DNA from 3 places in the Paenibacillus sp. CCS19 genome. Region 1 is predicted to be linked to each of the others. Evidence: riboswitches for the same ligand, from Rfam matches in the RefSeq annotation. Region 1 holds a riboswitch; each other region holds the start of a gene.
The links. Region 1 has a riboswitch for cobalamin ahead of SBI19_RS02005 (S-layer homology domain-containing protein). Riboswitches for the same ligand answer to the same signal wherever they lie in the genome.
Positions count from the first base shown of each region.

Region 1 (10,014 bases):
AGACGCATCGTCTGCTGATCGAGCCCCAAGCTCTCAAGCCCGAATGCGAGCTCGTGCCACACTTTATCGGTAACGATCTGATTGTCTGGATTTTGGAGGACGAATCCTATATCGGATGCTTGCGTACGATGGTCCATATCACGGATCGGCTGGTCCTTATACAGAATTTCGCCGCTTCGCTCACCATGCGGCGTAAGCACCGACTTGAGATGACGCAGCAGCGTGCTCTTGCCGCAGCCGGATCGGCTGGCCCGCGTTACGAATTCCCCGCTTGCAATCGATAGATTCAATTGATTGAGCGCCTTCTTCTCCTGCTCGGGAAAAGCGAAGCTTAAGTCCTTGATACGATAGATTTCCATCTGAGTTCCTCCACGAGCGATAGTATTGCAGGCAGCTTGCACAGCAGCGCATACGCTGCATACACGATGCCACTGCACCAGGATTGCTCCTTCATATGAATCGACGGAAAATAACGAATGTTATTCTCGCCTGTTCCGGCACCGATAAGCACGATTACAACGAGCAGTGACATAATCATCAACATCATCCGATCACGCCGATCCATCCGATAGAGCGAGTAACTTGTTCGGCCTGGAAGACCATATCCTCTCGCTCGCATTGAATCTGCCGTCTCGATCGCATTCTCCATCGCCCATGACGTCATAATGGACAAGATGCGAATGCCATGACGAGCACGTTGGGCGATGCTGCCCTGCGTCACATCTCTGCCGATGCTGCGTTGAGCGACTGAGATGACGCGAATCTGATGCTTGAACCGCGGCACGAAACGAAGCACCATCGAGAAAATAAGCGATAACGAAGGTAGGATCCGGCCGAACAAATAAATAAACTTGTCAGAAGTCATCACCTTGTTATAGCAAGAAAACCAGATCATCACAGTGATCAACATGCAGGCAGATGCGATGCCGTATAGAATGGATTCGCGCGTTACTGGATTTCCGTCTCTCATATAGAACAAGATGGTCACGCCGGCGTGATTAAAGAGCGGGTTAGCAACTGCTAGAAGGATCAACATCGGCATCATATAGAGCAGGTTGAATCGAACCGCACTTCGTCCATTCAATACGATGGAATAAGTGATTGCGCTGACCAGCGCAATGCCTTGAAATATCGGATGCATGAAGAACATGCTGAACGCCAATACAGCTGCGAAATAGCAGAAGTTGACAATCGGGTGATACGTCGCGAAGGAATCTCTTCTCACTCTTCTCCCTCCGTCGCTGTCTGCCCGCCACCAATATCACGGCCGAGATCACAGGTGTACAGCCACTCGATGACATCGCCATCTTTCAACTGATAACGGCTGGCGCCATAGTTCGGAAACCATCCATTGACGCGATACATCCAGCCGCTAAGCTCACCGCAGTCGAACTCATAAATATTGTTAATGCCCTCAATATAATTGCTGTTATAGAGAGGCGTCATTTCGAATTCCATATGAATCTTGGCCTTCTTCATCTCTCGGAGCAGCACATCGAAGACGCTCTCTCCCTCATAGAATGTGACCTTCGTGGCTGGGAAAATGACGCCGTCGTCCGGCAGCACCTCCAGCTTATCCTTGTTGAATAGATCTAAGTGATCAAGAATCGTCTTGCACATGACCGATAAGGTAACCGTGTAGGACTTCTTCTTATCGACGTCCGTATTCTGCGGCTCGACCGGTTTCGGCTTGCCGGCAGGCACCGGTTCGGTTTGGTATTTGTCCTTGTCTGTATCTTTATCATCTTGACTTGGGCTTCCGGCTGTTGGATTGTCCTTGCCCTTGTCTCCAGTCGTTGTCTTGCTTGTCGCACTCGGCTTACTCTTATCCGGACCCTTCTCAGCGGCACCGGTGTCTTGCGTACTCGTTCCTTCTGGCTTACTTGTTGATGGAGTCTTCGTACCAGCAGCTTGCTCTGTCGTTATATTTGTTGGTACTTGCGAGGTATCCGTCTTCGTTATGTCTCGCTCGACGCTAGTGTCTGGATTCTGATCTGTTGTTGCAGCTGGTTCATCTTGCGAAACGTCATCTGTGGATGTTGAATTCGGATTGTCCGCTTGCGATGAATCCGGCGTTTCATCAGACGAGGCGGCTTCAAGCGATACCGATCCTATCGTATCTTTGATCGTTAGATCCGCGGTCGTTCCAGTCGTAGACTTATTGCTGGTGAACGAACCGTTCCCGCCATAGAAGTAAGCAACGGCTAGTACCATTACGATAACGACTAAAGTAAGCCATTTCTTCGCGGACAGCTTCATACGTGATGTACACCCCCAAATAACGAGGCAAGGGCATTCAGTATGCCCTTGCCTCTCTCGTGTTCACTGCATTCTATCCATGCGCTGAGATACATGCAACTTACTTTACATCCGTCATGTCATACAGACTTGTCTTGCCGCCGAGCAGTCGATCGTACGCGACCAGCGCGTACATCGCTTGATCCGCAGCCATCGGATCAGCCATGCCTGGCTGGGCGCCGCCGTTATCATTGCCGCCAGCCTTAATGTGATAGAAACCGCCTTCTGCGGCTGCGAAGCTCATGAGTGCATCAACGACAGAATGACCATTTTTCACGAAACGGGTATCGGTATGCGGGTTGATCCCCAAGCTCGTCAACGCGACGATAACCTGCGCTGCGCTCTCTACGTTGTTCGCATCGTTGCTTGCGAAACCGCCATCCGACTGCTGCTGTGCAGACAACCATGCGAGCGCCTTATTAACTGCGGCCTTAACGTCTGCGTTATCCGTGTAATAGGGTGCAAGCGCTTGAATCGCCATTCCCGTTACGTCTGCGTCCGCAGCCGTGGCGTTCTCTCCGAGAGCCCATCCCCCACCTGCAATCTGACGGTTTAGAATGAACCGGATGAGGCCTTCTCTTGTCGTCTGTGTGGATACACTCTTCACGATAGGGATCTCATACTGGTTGCTGTCTAATGCGATAAGGGCGAAGATCGGACCATTGATTCCTTGTTTGATCAACGTATCGAAGTCAGCCAGCTTCTCGAGCAGATTGTAGCCTGCAACATCGTCCACACTGCGGCCGAGAGCAGACAGCGCCAGAATGACGCGGTCATACTCGGTGTATTTGACACTGTGGAGGTTGCCCTCCTTTTCCTTCAGCGTCTTCTCTAGGTTTGCGTAATACGTGTTATACCAAGAAGCTGGCACTTTCTCGCCCGAACGTGCCAATCCCAGTACCGTCCATTCGCCGCCAAGAGTTGATACGGTAGGGTTCGTCACAGACTTGAGCAAGTATTGTGCGGTTCGTGCGATTTGCTTCTCGACCGCTTGCTTGTGAACTTCAACAGCAGGCAGTTCTTGCTCCGTACCGTCGGACTTGTAGTCATACGAACGCATCGCAACGACAAACGCCATCTCGCGTGTTACGGTTCCAGCTGGATCAAACTTGCTGCCTACGCCGTTCATCCATTGCAGCGCGAGACTAGTCTTCACAGCGGATTGTGCCCATGATGATACTTGGTTAATATCGTTAATATTTAATGTTGTTGATGAAGTTTCTCCTTCTTCAACACCAAACGCTCGAACGATCATGACGGCCATTTGTTCACGCGTAAGCGTATCATTCGGTTTGAACTCGCCGTTATAACCCGTAATGAAACCTGCCTTGTACGCTGCTTCTACATAAGGGCTGTACCATGCTGTCGGCTGGATATCCTTGAAGGAAGTCGTTGCTGACTGCTCTACCTCCAGCTTAAGCACCGCCGCCATCAGCTTCGTAAACTCCGCGCGCGTCACCGATCCTTTAGGGCTCAATTTGCCGCCGCTGCCTTGTACGAAGCCTTTCTGCACAGCATCCTCGATCGATTGCACAGCCCAAGCCGATACTTGTTTCGCATCGGAGAACAATGCGCTAAGCTCTACTTCCGTCGATGCTGCTTGTGTCGTGTACGTAACGAACGAAGTGAAGTGGTTCGTCTTAATGATCAGATCGTCGCCGACTAAGTAGGCGTAAGTGATGAGCTCTTTGCCTGCTGTTGCTTTCTTGCCTTCTTCATCCGAAGCGAACAGCTTGATTTGGGTGAACGATTGATTTTGAATAAAACCAGCTAGTTGTCCCTTCGCTCCCTTGATCGTAAGCGTCAGTGTGCGATCGAACGTATACGAGGAATCTGCCGCGCCCATGAGGAACGCATGCATAATGCTGTTAACCGTTGTGCCTTGTGCCTGTTGGCCATTGATAAGCTTAAGCAGATCTGCACGTGTTGGGTCGATGCCGGTAAACAGTTCTAGGCTCGACTGCCCCGATAAAATCTTCGTTCCCTGCTCAACGGAAAGGGTCAAATTGCCTTTGTTCGCCGTCAGTTGAGGAAGCCCGTCTGTCGACTCTTCCGTATTCAATACGATCTTATGCTGGACATCCGGGATGTTCAGCGTAATCGGCTGCGAAGCTTGTTCCTTGGTCGGCTTCAGCTCGTAATCCTTCTGAAGATCCTTCGGCACGTCAATAACAGCGCCTGGTTGAGTCGTTGATCCTGTGCCAGCACCTGCGCCCGTGCCCGTACCTGTGCCTGGCGTATAACAAGCACCTAGGTCGCAGCCGAGATCCTTCGTGTAGCGCCATGCAACGACATCATTTGCATGGAGAGTGTGGATACCCGCACTATGATTTGGGAAAATGCCGTTAACCGCGTACATCCAGCCGCTGTCCGGGCCGCGATCGAACTCGCTTAGGCCGTCAATGCCTTGCACATAGATCGCAGCGCCCGAGCCCTCATAACGAATCTTGCCCGGCAGCTCTCGCGCCAGAACCGTGAAAGCTGTATCGCCGGCTTGAAGCGCGACCTGCTTCGATGCAAGAATCGTTCCCTTCTGACTATCGCCGTTGACGGACAGCGTCACATAACTTGTGATCGATCCACCGTTGCCTGGGTTCGTCGTAGAAGCTGGCGCAATGACAAGCGGTTTCGTCGAACGAACAAGATTCGGTGCTTGATCAGTCACATAACCAGTTACTTCGACGGTGTACGTGCCAGCTTGCGCAAAGCCGCCGCTGAACGTCGCTATGCCCTCGTTATTTGTTGTGACAGTCGTGCCGCCAATCTTAACTTGCACATCTGCTGCAGCGGATTTGACGATCTCGCTGCTTTGAGCATCATTGTTCCATACGGAGGTGACCTGAGTCACCGCAACAGTGAAGGATTCCCCAGCTTTGGGTTCAGCTGGCGTTACTTGAATGGAATCGACCATCTGGGTGTCGGAACCGGTGTAATAAACGACAACTCGGTCATTCTTCTTCAGTTCAAACGCATCCATGCCAACGGATGGGAAAATCCATTTACCAGCGCGATAGATGTTGAACATCCAGCCATCATAGCCGCCGTATGTACCTGCTACGATATTGTTAATGGCGGATACGTATTTGCCGAACGATGAGTCCGTTACCGCAATTGGCACTTGTTTCTCTGACAGAAGGTTCTGGAGTGCCGCCAGTGCATTCGTGCCGCTTGCACTGCCTTCTGCGATCGGACCTTGCGGCCCTTCTACTTGGATGGATACCGTCAATAGCGGCTTGCCCATCTGGTACAAGCGTCCCTCTCCGCGCACGAACTTCTCGTATGCGGTAAGAGCTTGCTGAGCCTGCTCGGTTGCCATGGCGTCAGAAGCCGCTTGCGGGTCAATGACATGAGAGAATCCGCCATCCGATTGGTAAAAGCTGAACAGCTTATCCAGCAGCGTAATGCCATTCTTCGTAAATTTAGCGCTCGTCGGGTCAATACCGTTGGACGTCAGGGCGATAATCGCTTGCGATACGCTTTCGCTCGAATCGGTCCCCCATGACAAATATCCGCCGTTCGCCTGTTGATTCAAGGACAGCCATTCAACTGCTCGATCGCCTGCGGTCTTCACATCGGCTTGGCTCATGTAAGACGCGAGTGCGGTCAGTGTCATCGCCGTCACATCTGGATCGCTGGCGCCTGTGTTTAAGGCGAAGCCGCCATCCGCCTTCTGACGATCCAAGATCGCTTTCAACAGCTTCGTACGATCCCACTTCGCATCGCTAGGCGTTGTGTACTCACCGCTATCAAGAGCAATCAGTGCAAACACTAAACCATTCGTTCCTTGGTTCTCCATGATGTCGCTGTTGTAGATTCGTTCTACAAGATTCATGCCGTCGTAGTCAGCAGCATCTTGACGCAGCGCAGACAATGCGATTACAAGCCGCTCGTAATCCGTCACATAAGCATACTCAGGGGACTCTTTGATGAAAGCCAGCGAAGGAAGCGTTGATAGATAGCTGTCCGGCACCCTCAACCCTGCGCGGGCAATGGCTACCGCCTGCCATTCGGTGTCGGACCAGCTTGATCCAAGAATCCACTGCGCCGGCCAGCCATATGTTTGCGGCGTTCCGAAATCATACAGGCGATTGCCACCTGACTTGAACGCATTGTAGGCAAGAAGCGCCTGCAGCGCTTGCTCTGTCGCCATGCCGTTCGAAGCAGCCCCAGGCGTGTGCGAGAATGTTCCGTTCGCTAAGCGGAAGCTGAGCAGCTTCTGGACGAGGTTGACGCCATTTTTCGTAAAACGGTCAGTTGTTGGATCGATACCTTGCGAAGTAAGTCCAATGATCGCCTGAGCCACACTTTCGCTAGCATCCGCTCCCCATGAGAGGTAACCGCCATTTGCCTGCTGTTTGAGCGACAGCCACTCTACAGCTTTGCCGATCGCGGCCTGTGCATCTGCTTGGCCCGCATAAGGTGATAGAGCAGTCAGCGTCATGGCCGTGATATCTGGATCGCTGGCACCGCCGCCGAGCGCAAAGCCTCCATCTGCCTTCTGCAATGCAATAATGGCAGCGACGAGCTTCTCGCGAGTCCAGACCGCATCGGCTGGAACCGCGTATCTGCCACTGTCTAGTGCGATAAGCCCATATAGAGGACCATTCAGTCCCTGATTGGTCATTCTCGCATTGTTATAGATCTTCTCAATCAGATTGTATCCGGCGAACTTCGTCGCATCTTGATGCGCCGCCGTAAGACCGATTACCGTTCTCTCGTAGTCCGTCACCAGCGTGAAGGTACCTTTATTCGCAACAAGCGTCTTATATAGACCTGCTGCATAATTGCTAGGAAGCTTCTTCCCTGCCTTCGAAAGACCGACAGCCTGCCAGTCTCCGATCTTCGCAAGGCTGAGCATGCTTTGTGCAGCGCCTTCGATAGCCGTCTGAACTTCTGTAAGAAGTGGATCAGTCGTTGGAGAAGACACATCCGCCAGTTCGGTATTGCTCGATGTATCTTGCATAGACTCGGCTGCTGTACGCGAAGCTGGAACGGAATCCACTTCCGCATAAACTTGAAAAGCTTGCGTGAAGCTCGTAATGAACACCGCAATGACGAGCAGAAGCTTCAATGCCGCTCTCGCAGATGTTCGCCTTAATTTACTTGATAATTTCATCCTATAACGCTCCTCGTAACTAATTAGAATCCGTACAATTACCGATGTTCAAAAACGCAAAAAAGCCGCCCTCGAGGGCGGCTTAATAAAGGTCGAATGTGCATGCTGAAGCCAGCTGCACACTTCGAACCTATCAGATACATCATTTGTATCCGTTACGTCTTTCTTATTCTCACCCCCCGAAGAATAAAGAAAATTCACATAAAGGCAGGTCTCCTGGCTCATGATTCATCGCATCTCTATGCCTTCCCAGCGTCTAAACAACCAGTGGCTTCATATAGAGGTGCTCATCAATTACAGTGGCGGGACCGCGTCGGATTGTAACCGAACTTCCCTTTTAAGCAGACTTGCAAGCAAGGCTGCACCTTTACGGACTTTGTATTCAATTATTTATCCTGTTCATCATACAGACTATTGCATGGACTGTCTATGAAAAAGTTCACAAACATGGTCCCGAAACGACATGCGATTACATTTCAAAATAGCTGTCTCGCTCTATCTTGCACACGCGAAGCGCGTATTTCGAATACCAAGTCGACTTTCCTCGTTCCTGTGCGACACGATGCAGCGAATGCTCCTTCCAGTTACGGATCGCCTCCAAGGACTCCCAGTATGATACTGTAATTCCGAGTCTCTCTTCGTCGCGGTTGCTGCTCTCAACACCAAGAAATCCAGGTTGGCTCGAAGCAAGTTCAACCATCTTATCGGCCATCGCACCATAACCTAGGTCCCCGTCTGTCCGTTCGGATGTGAAAATCACCGCATAATACGGGGGTTGCGGCGTCTTTGCAATTCCGCTCATCGTATTCGTACCTCCTATGGATAGGTATAGAATGGTTGCACAGTACGCTTCGTACAACCTAACAAATCTACCATACGCTATCATCCTATGATAGACAAGCATCCAATAAGTGGTTTAACCTATCGCTTCAAATAAAGAAGAAATCCGTACTAATTATCAATGATAATTTCCCCTTCACCACTCGGTTCCTCGAAGCCGTTAATGAAGGTGGTTAGAAGCTCTTCCGTAATGGGAAAAGCAGCGTTCGCATCGAATCGCTCGCTGCGCACCTTAAGCCGTCGACGCAATTCGTCTGGAGGAACACGCAAGTAAAGCAGCCGCCAGCGTCCGCCGGCTTCTTCTATTAATTGCTTATATCGATCACGTTCACGACGATTCCAGAAGCTGGAGTCGACGATCACATGTTTCTTCGCTTGAATAAGTGCGATAAGTCGAGCAAACAGCCGTTGATGTGCGGCATCTAGCTTCGCTCGATACTGTTCAATCGGATAATCAACCCCGTACCGACCATAAGTCCGCCACACTTCCTCATCGATCGATAGTCGACTATAGCCCTGTTGTTCAGCTAACTGCTGCGACAGTGTAGTCTTCCCTGAACCAGCAATGCCGCACATTAGAATAACAACGGAATGATCGCCATCGCGCTCCCGATCGATAAGTTTCGCTAGATCAAGTGGTTCAGTCATGGTTGCTCGCTCCTTATTCATCCGAAATAGCCAGCTCTATCAGTTTATGGTCTATGATTGCAACTGCACCGATATCTGATGAATATGATATCGCTTACCGTCTGATTCGTCTCCTCGTACAGCTCCCTGCACACGCAATCCCTTGCTGATTCACCGGACTCGATTACGCCGCCGGGCAGCTCCCAGCTGCTGCGCCATTTGTTAAACATCATCAGCGATTTACCCTGGCATCTAACAACGATTAACGCATGCGTGAACGGTGCATCAAGCTCCCTAGTAGATAGCTCTGATTCGGATATCTTAATCAAATCCAGCAGTACATTGCCTTTGGCGTCCGTCACAATAGACATCGTATTTCCCTCCAGTTGCAAGAGTCGTTCTCGCGCTACTTTTAAACACGGATATCGCAGCAGCTCTGCTAGTCAGAATCTACACATTCTTATTTCGAATTTCGAGATGAACTTCCTCTGTTCGCACATCGATAAACTTTACGAGCAGCGAGATTTTGTTATCGGCATGCAGCCGTTCCCAGTAGTAATTGGCAGTGTCTTCGATGGAATCCCATAGCGGCACCTCGAAAGGCTCGCCTACGAACGGTTTCAGAACCCCGTTCTCTTCCGCACGGTACGTATGGATGCAATGTCCCATCCCTGATTTGAACGAGCTGTAATGATAGAATTGCCGCAAACATACTGCCGGATCATTATCATGCGTCTTCAGAATCGAGAGCGTATACGATTGGTTCGCAGTGTCGAGCATTGCAGAGATACGCGGCGTATAGTGCGGCGCATCAGGTTCGAACTCGCGTGTCATCAGCAGCTGTATGAACGTATTTCCTTGTTTGATGCCGTCATAGACGGTATCCGTCTGATCGCCATTGGTGACGATATGCATACCGTTCCAATCTCGTACTGGATAATAGATGATGAGCGACGGATCCTCCATCAGCGTTGGATCGAACGCCGAGTTCTTCACATGATTTCCTTCTCGCTCGAATACGCGGTTGCGGCTGTTCGCACTCCGTCCCATAATCCAGTACACCTGCACATAATGGGCTGCTGACGGTGTCTGGCCAACGATTAACGTTCTTCCCGGATATGGATTGGCGAATA
Region 1 covers NZ_BTCK01000001.1:414,821-424,834, reverse strand. Annotated here, with positions in the region: gene SBI19_RS02020 (ABC transporter ATP-binding protein) at 1-359, opposite strand, end outside; gene SBI19_RS02015 (energy-coupling factor transporter transmembrane component T) at 332-1,225, opposite strand; gene SBI19_RS02010 (DUF4430 domain-containing protein) at 1,222-2,259, opposite strand; gene SBI19_RS02005 (S-layer homology domain-containing protein) at 2,360-7,414, opposite strand; cobalamin riboswitch at 7,604-7,798, opposite strand; gene SBI19_RS02000 (antibiotic biosynthesis monooxygenase family protein) at 7,884-8,216, opposite strand; gene SBI19_RS01995 (P-loop nucleotide/nucleoside kinase family protein) at 8,366-8,902, opposite strand; gene SBI19_RS01990 (NUDIX domain-containing protein) at 8,947-9,252, opposite strand; gene SBI19_RS01985 (IMP cyclohydrolase) at 9,332-10,014, opposite strand, start outside.

Region 2 (10,014 bases), on a different contig from region 1:
GATCCACTGGCCGATTCGAATGACCGGATGCGTCGGCCATTTCGGATCGCCGACGAGCAAATCGACGATAACCGCTGCCGCGCTCATCAGCAGCAGCTCGGGCCAGCTGTACACAATGCCGATCACAGGTCGTCCAGCGACACAGCGATCCGGCTTAAGTCAACCGGGATGCCGCTGACGACAAGAAACGTCCGATCGCATACTTCAGCGATTGTGCGATTCATTCGTCCCGCCGCATCGCGGAACGTCCGGCCGAGCGGATACGCCGGCACGATGCCGCTGCCAACCTCATTCGTGACAAGAAGCAGCGGATGACGATAGTCGGCAATCGCTTTAACTAATCGATCAACCTCCCTTTCCAGCCGCTCCACCGAATCGTGCTCATACGCGAGCAATGTATTCGTCAACCACAACGTTAGACAGTCCACAAGAACGACAAGCGGTTTGCTTCCGCCGCTGACCATTTCGTCTCCAAGATCGTTCAAAGCGCGCAGCCGTTCCGAAAGCGCCATCGTTTCTTCAATCGTATGCCATTGGAAGGCGCCTTCCTGACGTTGCTTCCGATGCCGCTCAATTCGCTCTTGCATCTCCTCATCGCCAATTGCTGCGGTTGCGACGTAGATCCCGCGATCTGCGAGCTTCGCTGCATATTGCTCAGCGAACGAGCTTTTGCCGCTGCGCGCGCCGCCTGTAATCAATGCTGCCATGCTGAATCCCCCTGTAATAGGCTACCCGCGTGATACACCAGCGCTGTCGAACGTCGCCATCTCACTCATAATCCGCTGTGCCGCCTCGATGAAGTGGAAGCACAACGCTGCGCCCGTTCCTTCGCCAAGCCTCATGGACAGATGAATAACCGGCGAAAGTCCGATATGTTGAAGGAGCTGACCATGCGCCCGCTCGTTCGACAAGTGGGAGCCGATCATATAGGGTACGGAATCCTTGCACAGCGATGCAGCAATAAGCGCTGCCGCCGAGGAAATGAATCCATCGATAACGACCGGACATCTGCGCGCTGCAGCGCCAATAATAACGCCTGCAAGACCCGCGATTTCGAGGCCGCCCACTTTGCTTAGCACATCGATTGGATCGGAAGCATCCGGCTGATTCGTCTCGATTGCACGACGAATGACCGCCATTTTGTGTTTAAGCCGCTCATCGTTAATGCCCGTTCCGCGTCCTGCAGCTTCCTCCGGAGACCCGCCCGTCAACACGGACAATACCGCAGAGCTCGCTGTTGTATTGCCGATGCCCATATCGCCCGTTGCGAACATCCGATAACCGTCCTGCCACAGCTGATCGACGACCTCTATTCCAACAAGAACAGCCTCAAGCGCGGTCTCTCGCGTCATCGCAGGACCTTGGGCCATATTGTTCGTACCGTGCATAAGCTTGCGGCTGATCAATTGCGGATGGCTCAGATCGGCATTGACGCCGATATCGACGCAGCGCACGTCTGCGCCAGCTTGTCTAGCCAGAACGTTAACCGCTGCGCCGCCTGACAGGAAGTTCAACACCATCTGCGGGGTTACTTCGGCCGGGAAGGCGCTTACGCCTTCTTCGCATACGCCATGGTCACCAGCCATGACGATAATGGCCTTGCGTGACAAGTCCGGATACAGCTCGCCTGTAATACCCGAAATCTGAGTTGCAATATCCTCGAGTTTGCCAAGACTGCCCGGCGGTTTGGTCAAGTTAAGCAAATGGTGCTCTGCGCGCAGCATAGCAGACTCGTCCAGCGGTTCGATGTTCCCGATTACTTCTGTCAGCCTGCTGTGCAATTGCAGTTCCTTGTCTAGATTTCCCGTCATGTTATTGCACTCTCCCGTTCGCTCTAATTTTAATGCTCATCGTCCGATCGGCTGCATGAATGGAACTTGATCCGATGAAGAATGTTTCTTCGCCCAATATCCTTCTCGATGCAGCACAATTTGCGGAGGACCGCCTTCTTCTGAGTAAATCACTTCCGCTTCCGCGTTGTACACATCGCGGACCAGCTCCTTCGTGATGACATCTCTCGGATTGCCGGAAGCATATAAGGCGCCCTCTTTCATAACGATCAACCGATCGCAATATAAGGACGCCAGATTCAAGTCATGAAGCACCGCCACTACGATCATGCCCCGCTCGCGCTGCCATTCCAGCACCGTCTCGAGCAGCTGCAGCTGATAGCCGATATCGAGGTAAGTGGTTGGTTCATCGAGCAACATGATCTGTGGATTCTGCACCATGATTTGGGCAAGAGCTGCACGCTGTCGTTCGCCGCCGCTCAATCGATCGAGTGAACGATGCTGGAGCTCGGCAAGCCCCATCCGCTCAAGCGCTGAATCGATCAGCGGAGTCGGATCGTCCGGCTCGTCGCCGAACCAGCCTTGGTACGCGAAGCGTCCCATAGCAACGGTATCACGCACAGAGAAGCCAACTGGAGGCAGACCGCCTTGCTGCAGGACTGCCATCGTTCTTGCCAGCATCTTGCGCGGGTATGCGCCGATCGGCTTCCCTTCCAGCAGAATGCTGCCGGAGGTAGGCTGTTCGGCACCGGACATGAGCCTAAGCAGCGATGTTTTGCCCGCGCCATTGGGCCCGATAATGCCATACATCCCCGGTTCCGAGAAGGAGAACGTCATCTGATTCACAACCGTCGAATGTTCAATTGCCAAGCTGACCCGCTTCGCTTCAATCATCCGTTATACGCCTCCTTTACCGCTTCCCAGCTTGTGACGATACAGCAGCAATGCGAAGAACGGAGCACCGACTAGTGCCGTTACGATGCCGAGTTGAATTTCCCGCGGCGATAATGCAATGCGTGCAACCGTATCTGCCCAGAGGACGAAGATGCCGCCGCCAATCGCGGACAACGGAATAAGTCGACGATAATCTGGACCGACAAGCAGCCGAAGCAGATGCGGCACTACTAGACCAACGAAACCAATAACGCCGGATACCGATACCGCAGCAGCGGTAAGCAATGTTGAACCGATCAACACGATGAGCTTCGTCCGCTCAACGTTGACGCCAAGGTGGGCCGCATGCCTCTCGCCGAATGCGAATAGGTTCAACCGATGCGCGTAGAGCGCAATGAGCGGCACGCCAATGATTAAGAATGGCAGCAGCATGTATACATGCTCCCAGCTTCTCAGCGCCAAGCTTCCCATGAGCCAGTATAATATCTGATTCACAACGCCTTCTGACATCGACACCATGAACGACACGAACGCGCCGAGGAATGATTGTATAATGACCCCTGCAAGAATAAGCGTTTCGAGCGCCATGGCTCCCTTCGAACGAGCAAGCGCAAACACAACGAACAACGTCAAAGCGCCGGTTACGAAAGCAACTAGCGGAATCGTCCATAAACCAATGAGCGATTGTAACCCGAAAAAAATAAGAAAAGCCGCGCCGACGGAGGAGCCGGACGCGACGCCCAGCGTATAAGGGTCAGCAAGCGGATTGCGCAGCACCCCTTGGAAGCCTGCGCCGGCTGTCGCCAGACAAGCGCCGACGAGCACCGCGAGGATGACGCGCGACAGCCGGATCTGCATCACGATCGCGACGTCACTGTCGGACCAATCGCCAAGCAGGTGGATACCGGTTATTTTGTAGATGAGAATGCCCCATACGTCTGACAGCGATAAGCCCGCTGAACCGATCGAAACTGCCAGACCGATAGAAACGACAAGAAGGAGCATGGCTGCTCCTCCATATAAGACTGATCGCAGTCTCATTCGTTATTGAAATCGTTCCGGGTGAATCGCCTTCGCGAGCGCCTGCAGTCCATCTGCAAGACGTGGGCCGACACGGGACAGCGGATCCTCCGGCACCTCGACGAGTCGGTTGTTCTTCACTGCGTCAATGACGTTCCAGCCTGGACGGGCTTTGATGCCTTCCAGAATAGCGTTCGGCTGCTCCGCTAATGCAGGATAAACGATGACTTGCGGGTTGCTCTTGACGATTTGCTCGGCATCGAATTCAAACCAGCCGTTATCCTGCGCAACGTTCTGACCGCCTGCCAGCGTCACCAGCTCATCCATAAACTCGCCTTTGCCGACCGTCCAGCCTGTCGAGAATTCGATGAATACGCTTGGTTTCTCGGCGCCGGCCAGCTTCGATTCGATATCGGCTTTCACTTGGCTCATATGGTCTGTAACTTCAGCAGCACCTTGCTGCTTGTCCGTCAGTACGCCGATGTTCTTGATTTTCTCGATGACGGCATCGTAGGTCTTCGGCTCTGTTGCATATACATTGAGCTTCAATGCGCGCAGCTGCTCGATCGCCTGAGCATTGGCCGTTACGGATGCAAGAATCAGATCCGGATTCAAAGCGGCTACCTTCTCGATGTTGGTCGTCATATCGCCAACCTTCTCGATTGCGCTTGCTTGCTCTGGGTAGTTGCTGTATTCGTCGACTCCGACCACGCTGTCACCGGCTCCGATTGAAAATGCAATCTCCGTCTCGCTTGGGGAAATCGTTACGATGCGAGTCGGTGCCTTCTCAAGCGTAATTTCCGTGCCGGAATCGTCCTTCAACGTCAGCGGATATACCGTTGCGCCTGGCTCCTCGGCTGCAGGCTCCGTCGTCTGGTCATTACTCTGCTCCGCGGACTGTTCCTGCTGCGAAGCGCTCGAAGTATCATTCGTCTTGCTGTCTTTGCTGCCGCATGCGGCGAGCAGCACAAGTACCATTACGATTGCAAGAAGACCTAGCTTCCTCCATTGTCGCAGCTGTGCTTGTTGCTTGTTCATGTCATCTCTTCCTTTCGATCATAGAAAAATAAAAAAGCATTCCCGACACAAGGGTCGGAAATGCTTCAGTCAACGCAGCCCTGCACCTGTCGCGAGCATCTAGTAGATGCACATCGCCAGCTGCTGCATTACGCCAATAAGCGAATATCCAACACCTTCCCTAACCCCACGTAGGTAGATGCATGACCGAGACAGGCAGGTATCCTGACTTGAAGCCCGAATCTGACGTCTTCCCAAGGTGATCCTCAGTGACACTTGTCAGTGCGGTTGCTTGGCTGCTGCTGCATGCCAAACGCTTCTTACAGTGGCGGGTCCGTGCCGGAATTACACCGGCTTCCCTATTGTGCTGTGCGGTTAGCGCAATGTTCGCTCCTCCGCTGAGCACCTGCTCGATTGCATATCCAATTGAATGAACGAAAGTAACTATATCATCGGACATGCGATTTGTCTATCCTTTCCTACTCCTATAAATGACTTATCGCTTCTTCCGTCGCAGCTGGAATCGAAGGATGATCGCATTGCCGACAACCGATAACGAGCTGAGCGCCATCGCCGTCCCAGCCATCCAAGGCTTCAACTGGCCAAGCGCCGCACTTGGTATAACGGCTGCGTTATAGACAAAAGCAAGCACTAGATTTTGCTTCACATTGCGCATCGTCAAACGGCTAATGCGGACCGTATCGGCAACGCCGGTCAGCCTGCCATGCAGCAAGGCAAGCTGACCCGCTCCCATCGCTGCATCAGCGCCCCCTCCGATCGCGAAGCCGACGTCTGCAGCGGCCAGCGCGGGGGCGTCATTCCATCCGTCGCCTACCATTGCGACCGCTCCGTATCGTTTCTGCAGCGAATGAATGAGCGCAACCTTCTGCTCGGGGCGAAGCGAAGCATGCGCTTCTCGGATTCGCAATCGCGTTGCAACGGCTGCTGCAGCTGCTTCGCGGTCGCCTGAGGCAAGCACAATGTGACGAATGCCTGCCTGTCGCAGCATCGCGATCGCTTCCCGCGCATCCGCACGAAGCGGATCCGCAAGCGCAATAGCCCCTTCGCAGCGGTTATCGACGGCGACATACCAGATCGTCTCGCCTTTGCGCTCATGCTCGACTGCGAAACGCCGAATTGAATCCGTCAAGCGCCAGCCATATTTGATCGCATAATCGTATCCGCCGACCGCAACTGTATATCCATCCAATTCAACCGACGATCCACCTTCCGTACGGCTCGCTCTATCACTGGTTGATGATGGTTGCGCTACGTATTGCGCAGACGATGCATTCGTAGACGATGCATGTGCAGCAGCCGCTCGAACCGCGGCAGCATAGGGATGAGAGGCATGTTCCTCCGCAGCCGCAGCCAGCCTCAGCAGCGATGCCGGATGCATCGTATCGGCGTGAACGGCTGTCACTTGCGCACGGCCCTCCGTGAGCGTCCCTGTCTTATCCAGCACAACCGCCTGCAGCTGCGCGGCTGTTTCCAAAGCATCCGCCTGCTTCAACACAATGCCCCGCTTCGCCGAGGCGATCGAAGCCGCCGCAAGCGATAACGGCGTGGCGAGGCCAAGCGCGCAAGGGCAAGCGGCTAACAGAACAGCCAGCGCTCGAATGAATGCCGCTTCTCCATCCCCTTTGGTCCACCAGAGAATGCTGATGACGAATGTTGCGATAGACAGACCAATCATGACGGGTACGAAAACACCGGAAATCGCATCCGCCTTGCGCTGAACGGACGTCTTCGATGCGAGCGCTTCTCGCATCATTGCATGAAGCCTCGACAACGCGGTCGTGGAACCGGCTGCCTTCACATATACGTGCGCTTCACCTCGCGCATTGATTGTACCGGCATACACGCGATCCCCGCGCTGCTTGGCGACAAGCCTGCTTTCTCCGGTCAGCAGCGATTCGTCTGCTTCCGCAGAATGAGATTGAAGCACGCCATCTGCGGGGAACGGCTGGCCCGGTTCAACGATCACTTCATCCCCGGCTTTCAACTGCGCCGATGCAAGCTCTTCCCGCTGTCCATCTCGCAGAATTGTCGCCATCGCAGGCTGAAGCTCACCTAGACTGCCTAGCTCTGAAGCGGTGCGGCCTGCCGCAGCGGCTTCTATCCATTTGCCCAACAGCACAGCCGTTATGACGACTGCCGATGTCTCGAAATAAAGCGCGCTGTCCGCACCTACCGGCAGTCCGCCGCCGCGAAATACCATGTAATGACTGTACAAATATGCGGCAGTCGTTCCTGTAGCCACGAGCACATCCATATTGGCGGCCTTCTGCCTCAGTGCATAGTAGGCGCCGTAATAGAACGGAGCAGCAGGAACCAGCTGGATGATTGTAGCAAGCCCAAGCTGCACCCAGCGGTTCATCAACAGTTCAGGGACGGGTATGAACGATAATGCCTCCATATGATGAGCCATCGGCAACAGCAGCGGAATGGTCATCAATACGGAGAGAATCAGTCTGAGCAAAAGCATCGTTCGTTCCTGCCGATCGAAAGCAGGCCGCTGTTCCGATGACGATTGAAAACCTAACCTCGTAATGACGCTGCCGATATCGTTAACGCTTAATCGCGATGGCTCGTAGACGATCCATGCCGAACGGGACGCATAGCTGACCGCTGCCTGCTTCACGCCGGGAAGGCGCCCTACGGCTTTCTCAATCCGCGTGGCACATGCCGTACAATGCATGCCGCCGATTCGAAGATCGACCGATATCGGATCGAATGACGCGGCATCGTTTGGATGAGATTCAGCGTCTGTTGGTACAAGCGGAGGGGTCATCATTGGCAAAGACATAGACGCATCACTCCTTCTTCGTCTCACACCATTGTATGTCCACTCCTTAAGAAGCATGTCTCATCTTATCCCTCGGCCGTTTAAGCATCTATCAACTCACTACTCCCTATACGCAAAGCAAAAGCCCGCCTCCACCTCGTCTATTCGGACGAGGGGAATGCGAGCTTCTAATGGATACATGTGCGCTTCCTATTACGCTTACGCGCCTGTTACCACTTTACCGTTCCAGTTGAGCATGCCGCCTGCAACATTGACGACTTCGTAGCCGAGCGCCGTCAAATAATCGCATGCTCTGCTGCTGCGATTGCCGCTTCTGCACATCAGAATGAATGGCTCTTCGCCGCCGGCTGCCAGCTCCCCAACCCGTGCTTGCAGCTGCGAGAGAGGAATGCTGATCGCTTCCGCCACATGACCGTCTTCCCATTCATCTGGTTCGCGAACATCGATCAGATACAGCTTCTCGCCTTGCTCGAGTCTTTCGCGCAACTCGTCGGTGCTTATTTCATCATACATAATTCCTATCTCCTTCAGCTGCTGATATGGTCGTTCATTCCATTGTAACTAGATGGCGGTAGGAATGTCCACCTTAGCGGTATTTCACTGCCGTGCCGCTAACCGCAACCATGAGCATGCCGTCTCGGATAACCTCATAATCAATGTCAACGCCGACGATGCCGTTCGCGCCGAAACGTACGGCCTGCGCCCGCATTTCTTCGAATGCGACGTCTCTTGCTTCTTTCAGCTTGTTCTCGTATGCGCCGGAACGGCCGCCGATCACATCGGTAATGGAGGCCAAGAAATCACGTACAATGGTAGCGCCCATGATAGCTTCGCCTGTAACGATTCCGATGTACGCCTCGATTGCATGCCCTTCGAACGCATTCGTGGTCGTCATTAACATGATTGATCATCCTTTCTGCTTACCTTTCATATTGGGTTCATTGCAATTCCGTCAGCTTAAGCCCGACCCGTTCGCCCGTTGATGGATTGACGCTTACCGCTATTCGTACCGCATATTCCCGGCTTGCTTTACGAACCCATAGACGGAAGCGATAGTCCACGGCGCCATTAGCGGCAGGGAACCGACCTTCGTACGCATAATCGATCACTTCCGCTTTATATTCATTGATCGCGTAGTCGACCGCTTGTTGTCCCCACTTGGCATACTCAGGTTGAAGGCGCGCACTCACCGCGGCGCTGCTTCTCGTCGCAGGCATAACCGCCGATGCCGTCAGCAAGACGCCTGCTATGAACCACTTAGTCCATTTCGTTATCGACATGGAAATTCCTCCTAATTCATGATCACTGGAACTGCTCTCCATCTATTGCACAATAGTGTCTGTAGTAATGCCGGAGAAATTCAATTTATCGCAAAAAAAGAGGTCATCCCATCAGCCAGTCTCACTGACTTCGGGACAACCTCTTCGTTCATTTGTTAACAGGAGTCAACGCTAGTCGAAGCTTATTCAGCTGATCTTGCTTTGAACTTCCGTTTGCGGTTCAGCAATTCGTATACCATCGGTACGAAGATGAGCGTAAGAAGCGTCGAGCTCGTCAAACCGCCGATTACCGTAATGCCGAGACCTTTGGAGATGAGGCCGCCGGACTCGAAGCCGAGCGCCAGCGGGAGCAATGCGCCGATCGTTGCAATTGCCGTCATAAGGATTGGACGCAGACGAGTGCCTGCTGCTTCAAGCAGTGCGTCACGTACAGACAAGCCTTCTGCTTCCTTGTGAATAACACGGTCAACCAATACGATCGCGTTCGTTACTACGATACCGATCAGCATGAGCATACCGATCAAAGCGGTAACGCTGATTGTCTCGCCTGCGATGAGCAGGCCGATCAGTGCACCGATAACGGTGAACGGAAGCGAGAACAGAATCGCGAACGGTGTACGAGCGCCACCGAATGTAATGACAAGCACAAGATATACGATCGCGATTGCAGCCAGCATTGCCAGGATCAACTGCGTGAACGCTTCGTTCATATCCTGCGTGGCGCCGCCCATTTCGGTCGTTACGCCAGCTGGGAGATCCATTGCGTCAATTTCTTTCTGGACAGAAGACGAAACCTTGGAGATGTCAGCCGTCTTCGCATCTGCGGATACTTCCGCATACACTTTGTCGTCTTTACGCGTAATCGTATTCGGCGACTGGCCTTCCTCTACTTTCACAACATCTTTCAAAGCGACTGCGAATCCAAGAGGCGACATCAACTTCTCATTCTCGAGATCCGAGATGCTGTTGTACGTCTTCTCTTCTACGTGCACCGTGACGTTCAGCTTCTCGCCATCCTTCGTGATGGTCGTCAGCTGTTCTTGCGTACGCATTGGCGACAAGGCCATCGCCACTTGACCAGCCGTCAAGCCATACTGGCTAAGCTTCGCTTGATCAGCGACGAGCTTGTACTGCTTATACGTCTTCGCAAGGCTTGTGTCGACATTCGTGAGTTTGTCATTCTTCTTCCAGTTGTCAGCGATTT
Region 2 covers NZ_BTCK01000067.1:10,651-20,664, forward strand. Annotated here, with positions in the region: gene cbiB (adenosylcobinamide-phosphate synthase CbiB) at 1-87, opposite strand, end outside; gene cobU (bifunctional adenosylcobinamide kinase/adenosylcobinamide-phosphate guanylyltransferase) at 123-707, opposite strand; gene cobT (nicotinate-nucleotide--dimethylbenzimidazole phosphoribosyltransferase) at 729-1,811, opposite strand; gene SBI19_RS27640 (ABC transporter ATP-binding protein) at 1,848-2,684, opposite strand; gene SBI19_RS27645 (FecCD family ABC transporter permease) at 2,688-3,725, opposite strand; gene SBI19_RS27650 (ABC transporter substrate-binding protein) at 3,729-4,742, opposite strand; cobalamin riboswitch at 4,920-5,146, opposite strand; gene SBI19_RS27655 (heavy metal translocating P-type ATPase) at 5,218-7,530, opposite strand; gene SBI19_RS27660 (rhodanese-like domain-containing protein) at 7,729-8,043, opposite strand; gene SBI19_RS27665 (YbjQ family protein) at 8,117-8,431, opposite strand; gene SBI19_RS27670 (DUF3889 domain-containing protein) at 8,469-8,810, opposite strand; gene SBI19_RS27675 (efflux RND transporter permease subunit) at 8,993-10,014, opposite strand, start outside.
Region 2: linked by a shared signal. The riboswitch ahead of SBI19_RS27650 (ABC transporter substrate-binding protein) and the one ahead of SBI19_RS02005 (S-layer homology domain-containing protein) in region 1 are both predicted to bind cobalamin.

Region 3 (10,014 bases), on a different contig from region 1:
CTTCATGTCGTTCCCTTATATCATGCTTATTCTGGTCGTATCCAGCATTGTGGGGCCGGGTCTGCTGAATATTATTCTGATCTTAGGTGTGCTCGGCTGGCCGGGCGTCGCTCGTCTCGTTAGAGGCAACGTGTTATCGATTAAGCAGATGGACTATGTAAAGGCAAGCGTCGTGCTTGGCTTCCGTATGCCGCGTATTCTGTTCCAGCATATTCTTCCGAATACGGTAGCGCCGATTCTGATCTACGCGACTTCCGGCGTAGCGTTAGCCATTCTCGACGAAGCGGCACTGAGCTTCCTCGGACTTGGCGTTCAGCCGCCTACGCCAAGCTGGGGCAATATGCTGGCAAGCGCTCAATCGCTTACCGTATTGCTCAGCCAATCCTGGTTATGGATTCCGCCGGGCGTGCTCATCATTATTACGGTATTGTCCATCAACTTCATTGGAGACGCGCTTCGGGATACGCTTGACCCTAAGAATAATAAATAGCGCCACGTCGAGTAACAGCCAACTATAGAAGCCCTGTCCAATGGACAGGGCTTTTAGCTTGCACCTAAGTTTACTTGTAGTAAGAAGTCGTCAGCGGAACGAACATGCTGCCGCCGTCTTTTACATCCGCGTAAATATACAATTCCTCTACGCCGCTAATGTTAATCTCGAACGTTTTCAACCCTTCGCTGACGGCAACCGTATCGATCTCGAGGTCGATGGAAGTGTCTGAGTCCTGTACGAAGAATCGCTCGATGTCTTTGCCGATCGCCGCTACTTGCAGGTACAGCTTCTGGTATTTGCCCTTCGGATAGAGCATGAAGCTGCTGGATCGATTGCCGCTTAGATTGTTGAAGAAAACATCCTTGTAATCTTTGCCGTTGTAACTCGTCAGCTCAGGATCCTTCGTGCGATGATCGCTGCCGAAGCTGTCGGCGATCGGAATGCCATCGACCTTCTCGCCGAGCAGAATCGTATTGGTCTTGCCGTCATATTCAATGGCAACGCCTAATGCCTTGGAAATGGCCCGTACAGGAAGATAGGTGCTGTTGTTGTAGGAAATTGGGGCTAGAGCGGCGCCTTTGTCGTTCTGAGGTTGAAACGGCTTCCCATCCACCTTGAATTTCATCGAAGGGTCCAAATACGCTTTGATCTGTTGAAGCTTCGTACCTGCATATACGCCAGCGCTGGTGCTCGCTAGCAGAATAGCCGCGGCTCCGGCTGCAATCCATTGTTTCTTCATACCGTCACTTCCTCCCGACTAATGCATGGTTTCAAATTGGAAAATTCCAGTTAATATTGTACATAGAATATTGCAATTGTAAAATGATTCCAAGGACTTATTCGCTTATAGAGGAGAATAGAGCATGAAGGAGAATAGAGAACGGCTCTCGTTGTTCGTGGAGAACGCTGGCGCGATGAAGAAGGGATTCGCCTGGCATCATGGCATGGTGAACCGGTTGGCCGCACTGTTGTATGCCGTCGAGGATAAACAAGTCGATATAGCCGCCATTAAGGACAATATGGATCGAATCAAGAAGAACACAGGCATGTTTTCTTCGTTCAGAGGCAACGTTAGTTTTGCTGCTCAGCTAGCGCTCTCCGATGAGCCCGATACGCGTCTGCTTCATGCACTGGATGTCTTTGATCTGTTGAAAAATGTGAAGTTCCGGTCATCGCCTTACCTCCCGGTCGCTGCGTACCAGATTGCTGCCCATTCCACGAAGGATCAATTCGCGGATGTGGTCGCAAGAGCCAAGGCTTTCTACACCGCGATGAAATCGAATCATCCTTACCTGACGGGGCAGGATGACTATATCTATGCCGCCATGCTGGCGCTGTCGGATATTGAGGTCGAAGCGGGAACCGCTCGAATGGAGCAGTTCTACACCGAATTGAAATCTGAGCTGCGCCGAGGCAATGCCTTGCAAGCCTTAACCCAGGTGCTGGTGCTAGGAGCGGGAGATGAGGAGCCGGCAGCGCGGGTGCTGAGGCTGAAAGATGCTTTTCGTTCCAGGGGAATCAAGATGGATCGATCAGATACGTTGTCGTCCATAGGTGTACTGGCGCTGCTTCCTAGTGAGGATGGCGAGCTTGTCGAGAATCTGGTGCAAACGTTCGAATGGCTGCGGACGCAGAAGGGGTTCGGCAGATGGTCCGTCACAGAACCCGAGCTTCTGCTCTACTGCACTGCTTTGGTCGCGTATCAGCATGTGCAAGAGCTGTCCAGCCGTGTCTCGTTTACGACGCTCAGCACGAGCTTGACGAACATTCTGATCGCTCAGGAGGCGGCAATGACGGCGGCGGCAACGGCATCTGTAGTAGCTGCATCGTCTTCGTCCTCGTCAGATTGATTGGCACGGAGGCTGCATCGGTAGACGGATTTCTACTGCACGCACAGCCGCTACCCGTCGTCGCAGCTTTTGCGCTATAATAGGGCCTATGCATATTCAACAAGATGAACGAATCATACAATTCCACGTGTCCTATGGACAGCGGAACAAGTTATCCATCCATGTCGACCCGACGGGATTGGTTACCGTGAAGGCGCCGAACGGCACCAGCGAAGAGCTGATCGTGCGCGCCGTGCAGCAATATGGGAAGCAGATCGCGGCGCAGCTTGATGCAATCGAGCGGGCGCGCGATGTGTCGCATATCCGAGAGTATGAGGATCATGGCAAATTCCTTCACCTCGGCCGCTATTACACGCTCGATGAACTGATTGATACAGCGGCAGCAAGCGAGGAGGAGCTTCGACTGCGGCTAAGGAAGTTTTATTTTGCCAGCTGCAAGAAGGTTGTTCTGGAACGAATTACGGGATACCAGCGACAGTTGAAGCTGATGCCCAAATCGATCGAAATCGTCGAGTCGGCGACCAAATGGGGCAGCTGCAGCTCGAGTAAACAGCTAACGTTCAACTATCGTCTAGCCATGGCTCCGGTCGATGTGATCGACTATGTCATCGTGCATGAGCTATGCCATCTCAAGCATATGAATCACGACCGCTCCTTCTGGCGGCTCATTGGGAGCATTATGCCCGATTATAAGGAGAAGGAAGCTTTCCTAGCTCGATATGGGCAGGCGATGACGCTCTAGCTGTATGGTATTTAATAGAAGATGATGTCGTCGCTTTAGTTCGATAGGAGAAGAGAATATGAATTTGGACCGGCATGTTACAATTGCTTGTCAATCGGCCGAACCGCCTTCCCAGTTGCGCAAGTCTCGGTTATAATGAGTGGGAGATTTTGCGTAAAACCATCATATTTTTATGCCATTAGGTGCCTTGTCGGTCTTCAAGAGCTGTTAGCGCTCAAGGGGACTGCGCAGGGTTAAAAGGGAAACCGGTGCAAATCCGGTGCGGTCCCGCCACTGTAATACGGGGACGACCTCGAAGTGCCACTGTTCGTTATCGAATGGGAAGGCGAGGAAGTCATGAACCCGTAAGCCAGGAGACCTGCCTAATCGGTACGCCAATGAAGCTCCTTCGCGGAAAGGATCGGTCGATCAGGGCAGACGCTTTTGTCTGTTTGCTTGTTTATTTTCCTGATTTGTATCGCCTTGTTTCCTTATGGAGACAAGGTTTTTTTCGTTGTATGGCCTTTCATGAAAATGGATCGGACTGTGCGCATTCTCGCCATTACAATCGGTAAGGGGAAGAGAAGAATGCAACGTATTTTACTAGTTTTGATGTCAGCTATGCTAGCTGTGATGTTGGCGGCATGCGGAGCGGACAAGAGCACGGAAACCAAAGGGAACGCGGATGCGGTTTCGAACGCGACGTCAGAAACTTCACAAGAACAGACAGAGCAAGCCAAGAGCACGGTCTATCCGCTTACGGTGAAGGACGCATCGGGCAAAGAAATCACGTTCGAGAAAGCGCCTGAGAAAATTGTATCGACTTCGCCGGCAGAGACGGAAATGTTGTTCGCGCTCGGCTTGAACGACCGGATCGTAGGCGTATCGGACTACGATGACTATCCGGAGGAGGCGAAGAGCAAAACAAAAGTCGGCGGCGTAGTCGAGCCTAATGCAGAAGCGATCGTCGCTGCGGGATCTGACCTTGTCGTGTCCGGCATCTCGATCAGCGAAGAGGCGCTCGAGCATCTGAACTCGCTTGGTCTGAAGGTGTTCGCGTCGAATCCGAAATCGGTGGACGATGTGCTGAGCGAGATTCTGTTATTGGGTCAAATCACGGATAAACAGCCGGAAGCGGAAGCGCTGGTCGGACAGATGAATGCGGACATCCAGAAGGTGAAGGATGCGGCGGCGACCGTTAAGGATAAGAAGAAAATGTACATCGAGTTCTCGCCGGGCTGGACGGTCGGCAGCGGCGAGTTCATGGATGAACTCATCACGCTGGCAGGCGGCATCAATATCGCGTCGGATGTGGCAGGCTGGTATCAGATCAATGAGGAGCGAATCGTCGCCGACAACCCGGACGTTATTATGTATACGCTGGACGGAATGGACAACGACAGCGGCAAAACGATCGATCAGTTGATCTACAGCCGCACGGGTTGGGACCAGATTAAAGCGGTGAAAGACAAGCAGGTAATCGGCGTTGACGGCAATTTGCTGTCCCGTCCAGGCCCGCGGATTACGCAAGGTCTGCTTGCAATCTCGAACGCGCTTTATCCTGGAGCGGTCAAATAACAAGCGATCAATGGTAGATGCAGAGGAGGAGCCGAGATTGTGCTCCTCTTTCTTTCACTTTAGGAGGGAATTCATGATGTCGGACTGCTTCAATACTAAAGTGTCGTACGAGACCGAAGGGACAGACTCGCGGCATCCCGCCGCAACGATCATGCTGCAGGGTACGGCGTCCGATGTCGGCAAGAGTCTGCTTGCGACAGCGCTGTGTCGTATCTTCAAGCAAGACGGCAGGAAGGTGGCCCCTTTCAAGTCGCAGAACATGTCGCTCAACTCTTATGTGACGCCTGATGGCCGAGAGATCGGCAGAGCGCAGGGAATGCAGGCGGATGCTTGCGGCATTGCGGCGACGACCGATATGAACCCGATCCTGCTGAAGCCAACGAAGGACATGGTATCGCAGGTTGTCGTGCATGGCAAACCGCTGATGGATATGGCCGCACGGGATTATCGGGAGCACTACCTTCCCAAGGCAGGGGCCATCGTGAGGGAGGCGCTTGCCCGTCTCCGTGATGATCATGACATTGTCGTGATCGAAGGAGCCGGCAGTCCGGCGGAAGTGAACCTGAAGGATCGAGACATTGTCAATATGCGGCTGGCAAGTTGGGCAGACGCTCCGGTGCTGCTGGTTGCCGACATTGATCGTGGGGGCGTATTCGCAGCGATCGTCGGCACGATGGAAATATTGGAGCCGGAAGAACGGGACCGCGTGAAAGGCATTATTATTAACAAATTCCGCGGGGATGTCTCGCTGTTGACGCCCGGCGTAGATTGGCTGGAGCAGCGAATCGGCAAGCCGGTGCTTGGCGTCGTACCCTATCTCGGCGGGCTGCAGCTGGAAGACGAGGATGGGGCATCGCTGGACGCCCGAGGCTACCGTGCGCGTGCGACCTCGAGCGATGAGCTGGATATTGTCGTGATACGGCTGCCTCGCATCTCGAATTTCACCGATTTTGACCCGCTGCAGCATGAGCCCGGCGTCGTCCTTCGTTATGTGCGTCATGCACGCGAGTGGGGAGAGCCGGACATCGTCATTATACCCGGAAGCAAAAACACAGTGGAGGATTTACTGTTCCTAAGAGAATCAGGCCTTGAAGCACTGCTGCTTAAACACATCCGAGAGGGCGGCAGAGCGGTAGGCATCTGCGGGGGCTACCAGATGATGGGCCAACGGCTGCTCGACCCCGACGGCGTTGAATCGAACGTTCCGGAGCTGGCGGGACTGGCCATCTTCCCAATGGAGACGGTATTCGCGAAGGAGAAGACGACGGAGCGGGTGACAGGAACGTTCGGGGCAGGTCTGAACGAAGCGATAACGGTGGAAGGGTATGAAATTCATATGGGTCGGACGACCTTCACGGATCCAGTCATGCAGCCTTTCCGCATCCGGTCAAGCCGCTTGAATGAAGAGTCAACTTCGTATCATCTGGATGGAGCCATATCATATGACTGCCTCCTATGGGGTACGTATATCCATCATATTTTTCACAATGATCAGTTTCGCCATAATTGGCTGAACGAAGCGCGTCATAGCAAGGGACTGCCGTTGTCCGAAGAAGAAACCCCGTTCGGCCGTCTGCGGGAGATGAGCTTCGATCGACTGGCCGACCATGTTCGCAAGCATGTCGATATGGCGGCGATTTACAAGATCATGAACGGAGGGAAATAGCAATGAACGAGATGACGGAAGCAAGCAAGCCTAGCAAGGAACGAGGGTTGGTGCTTGTCTATACTGGCGATGGCAAAGGAAAAACGACGGCAGCGATCGGCGTGGCAATTCGTGCCGCAGGACGAGGATTAAAGCCATTGATCATTCAGTTCATTAAATCGCCGGAACGTTCGTATGGCGAGGCGATCATGCTCGACAAGCTGGATATTCCGATTCATCAGATGGGCGTCGGCTTTACCTGGCTAAAGACGCCGGAGGAGCATCGCGAGGCGCTGGCGAAGGCGTGGGCTTATGCGAAGGAACGGATTCTTTCTGGAGAGCATGGGCTTGTCGTACTGGATGAGATCAACAATGCGCTCGCGATCGACCGTTTCCCGATTGACGATGTACTGCCGCTTGGAGACGTGTTGGAGACGATTCAGCGCCGTCCGCAAGGGCTGCATCTCGTGCTGACCGGGCGCGATGCGCAGCCGGAGGTATTGGCGGCTGCCGATCTCGTAACGGAGATGAAGCCGCATAAGCATTATTATGATGAAGGCGTGCCGGCTGTTCGCGGCATCGAATTTTAAAGAAAAATGAGGTCTGGAGCCATGAGAATCGCATCGCTGTGTCCAAGCAATACAGAACTGCTCGCATTCGTCGGCTTAGCTGATCGGATTGTTGGCGTCGATAAATATTCGGATTGGCCGCAGACGCTGAACAACGTTCCTCGGCTGGGCTCGGATATGGATATCGATATGGACGCGCTGGAGGCGCTTCGGCCGGATCTGGTCGTCGCGTCGCTGAGCGTTCCAGGCATGGAACGAAATATCGAACGCCTGGAGGAGCGGAAGCTTCCGTATATTGTCCTTGATCCAAACAGCTTGGCCGATATCGGCAGCAATATGCTGACTGTAGGCGCTGCAACGGATACGCTGGCGCATGCTACTGCGGCACGAGAACGGTATGAGCATATGCTGGATCAATATCGCGAAATAAGCCGGGCGGTGACAGAGAGGCCGAGGTTATATTGGGAATGGTGGCCGAAGCCGGTCTTTACGCCAGGCGGCGCCAATTGGTTGACTGAAATTAGCGAGCTGGCGGGCGCGGTCAATGTATTTGCCGATGATGAGAGGGCGAGCGTGCAGACCGATTGGGAGGATGTTGTCGGTCGTGATCCCGATTATATCCTGCTTGCTTGGGTCGGCATACAGCAGCATCTCGTTAAGCCGAATACCGTTAGCAGCCGTTTGGGAGGGTCGGAGCTTCGTGCTGTTCGAGACAGCAACGTGCTGGTCATGGAGGAGCCGCTGTATTGCCGACCATCGCCGCGATTAGTCGCCGGGCTTAGCAAACTGGCTGCTGCGCTGCACCCCGATCACTATCCCGCATATGACGAAGCGAAGCTGGAGGAGTGGCTGGCATGACACGGTCGATTGTTATAGCGGGACCCGGAAGCGGAGAGGGCAAGACGACGGTCGCCATCGGATTGATGGCAGCGTACCAGAGCTTAGGTTATGCCGTGCAGGGCTTCAAATGCGGTCCGGATTACATCGATCCGACTTATCATACGGCTGCAACAGGCAGGCCTTCTCGCAACTTGGACAGCTGGATGTGCGCGTCGGCCGCTGCTCGCGAGCTGTTCGAGAGAGGCGCTCGCGGGGCGGATATCGCCATCGTTGAAGGCGTAATGGGAATGTTCGATGGGAAGGACCCGCTCAGCAATGAGGGGAGCACGGCGGACATTGCCAAGCTGATCGACAGTCCGGTGCTGCTGGTCGTCGACTGCAGCGGCATGGCAAGGAGTGCGGCAGCCATTGTGAAAGGTTTTCAGAGCTTCGATCCCGATGTTCGAATTGCTGGCGTTGTAGCGAACAAGGTCGGCAGCCGCGGGCATTTTGAAATGATTCAGAAGGCAGTCGAGCAGGCGTGCGGCATTCCGGTTGTCGGATACCTTGAGCATGGCGACCAGCTTGTTCTGCCGGAGCGACATTTGGGCTTGGTGCCGTCCATCGAGAGAGGGGAGTTGTCTCCATTCTTCGAGCTGCTGGCGGAGCGGGTTAAAAGCGGATTCGAGCTGGACCGGCTGCTGAAGGCGATGGGGACCGTTAAGGAGAGTGCGAGCGCGGCAATACATATACATGGTAGCTCCCTGTTTGCAGGGGATCCCATCTCGCCCAAGGTGAAGATTGCAGTAGCGAGAGACGAAGCGTTCAGCTTCTATTATCCGGAGAACTTCGAGCTGCTGTCGCACTACGGCGCGGATATCGTTCCTTTCTCGCCGCTGCGAGGCGAATTGGTGCCGCCGGATGCAGACGGGCTGTATCTCGGAGGAGGCTTTCCGGAGGAATTCGCGGAGGCGCTGTCCCGGCAGGTTGAGACGCTGGAATCGATTCGTTCAGCCATTCGCCGAGGGCTGCCGACGATTGCAGAGTGCGGCGGGTTCATGGTGCTGACGGAGGAGATGATCGCGCGCGATGGAGTCGGTTATCCAATGATCGGCATCATTCCGGGGCGCGTACGAATGCAGAGCAAGCTCGCCGCAATGGGCTACCGCGAAATTACGGGCGCGCCGGGCAATTTTCTTATTGGCCCAGGAGAGCAGGCCAGAGGACACGAATTCCACTATTCGGTCTATGAGCCGAATGATTGTGTCGAGGAGCCGCTTCCTTACGCTTATGTGACGAAGGGGATGTTCGGCCAATCGCCGGAAGGTTTTATTGTCGGAAGCCTCGCCGCCGGTTATACCCACATCCATTTCGGATCGGCGCCTTGGCTTGCGAAGCGCTGGGTCGAGGCGTGCGCGAAGGCGCGGGGACGTCACCTATAAGTTTGCCAAGCGCTTGCCAAGTGCTTCCTCGATATGGAAATTCCGGCTGAGTTGCGTGCAGCTTTGGAGGCATATCGAGCATAACTTGGCATAGCGAATGTATCTCAATAAAGGAACACCTTAATCGGTGTCCCTTTATTGAGATACTGTCGGTTTATCTGGAAGCTTCGCTGCTTATTGCTTATCGTGCAAACTGTAGTAGAATGATGTCTATGCAGGACTATGGGATAAAGAGGTGCACGAATGGCAATTAGCTTCACCCGTTCTATCATCACTCGACTAGAGAAAGAGATTGCTGACCTTCAGAAGCTCGTTCGTGAACATAAGAAGAAGCGTGATCATATGTTGGCCCAAATCAAACAGCTTCAGCGCGACCAGAAATTGAGTCAATCGATGAACGATTTGAGCAGCAAAATTTCACGGGAAGTTAAGCTTAAGAAAGCCATTGATGAGATAGATGGCATACTCGCTCAGTCGACTAAGCAGTTGGCGGAGAAGCAGGCACGTTTGGCCGAGCAGCAGCAGAAGCAGGAGCAATCTGCGGAATAAGGTTTAGCAAGTGAAAATGGTTGGGCAGAGGGATATCTGCTCAGCCATTTTTGTTGTTTCTAACGGAGCTCGCTTGGTTCAGGTCCAAGGAAACCGTACAGCCTGCCGCGAATACATCGAATAATAGGAGCGTGATCGGAGAGATGAAGGCGCAGCAGGAAGAGATCGAACTTTTATTATCCGCATTCGATAGGCTAGTCGAGATTCCAGACGAGGAGCGGGTGGTCTTCCGAACACTGATCGAGCGTAAGACAATACCTGCACAGAGCCATTTCGTGTTGATCGGAGAACCGACGGCAGACATCGGCTTCTGCTTGAGCGGCTTGTTCCGCCTTTACTACACGACTC
Region 3 covers NZ_BTCK01000013.1:88,776-98,789, forward strand. Annotated here, with positions in the region: gene opp4C (oligopeptide ABC transporter permease) at 1-490, shown strand, start outside; gene SBI19_RS11615 (stalk domain-containing protein) at 561-1,232, opposite strand; gene SBI19_RS11620 (DUF4003 family protein) at 1,357-2,343, shown strand; gene SBI19_RS11625 (M48 family metallopeptidase) at 2,432-3,085, shown strand; cobalamin riboswitch at 3,249-3,465, shown strand; gene SBI19_RS11630 (ABC transporter substrate-binding protein) at 3,653-4,642, shown strand; gene SBI19_RS11635 (cobyric acid synthase) at 4,716-6,308, shown strand; gene SBI19_RS11640 (cob(I)yrinic acid a,c-diamide adenosyltransferase) at 6,320-6,877, shown strand; gene SBI19_RS11645 (cobalamin-binding protein) at 6,899-7,714, shown strand; gene SBI19_RS11650 (cobyrinic acid a,c-diamide synthase CobB) at 7,711-9,117, shown strand; gene SBI19_RS11655 (hypothetical protein) at 9,361-9,666, shown strand; gene SBI19_RS11660 (Crp/Fnr family transcriptional regulator) at 9,798-10,014, shown strand, end outside.
Region 3: linked by a shared signal. The riboswitch ahead of SBI19_RS11630 (ABC transporter substrate-binding protein) and the one ahead of SBI19_RS02005 (S-layer homology domain-containing protein) in region 1 are both predicted to bind cobalamin.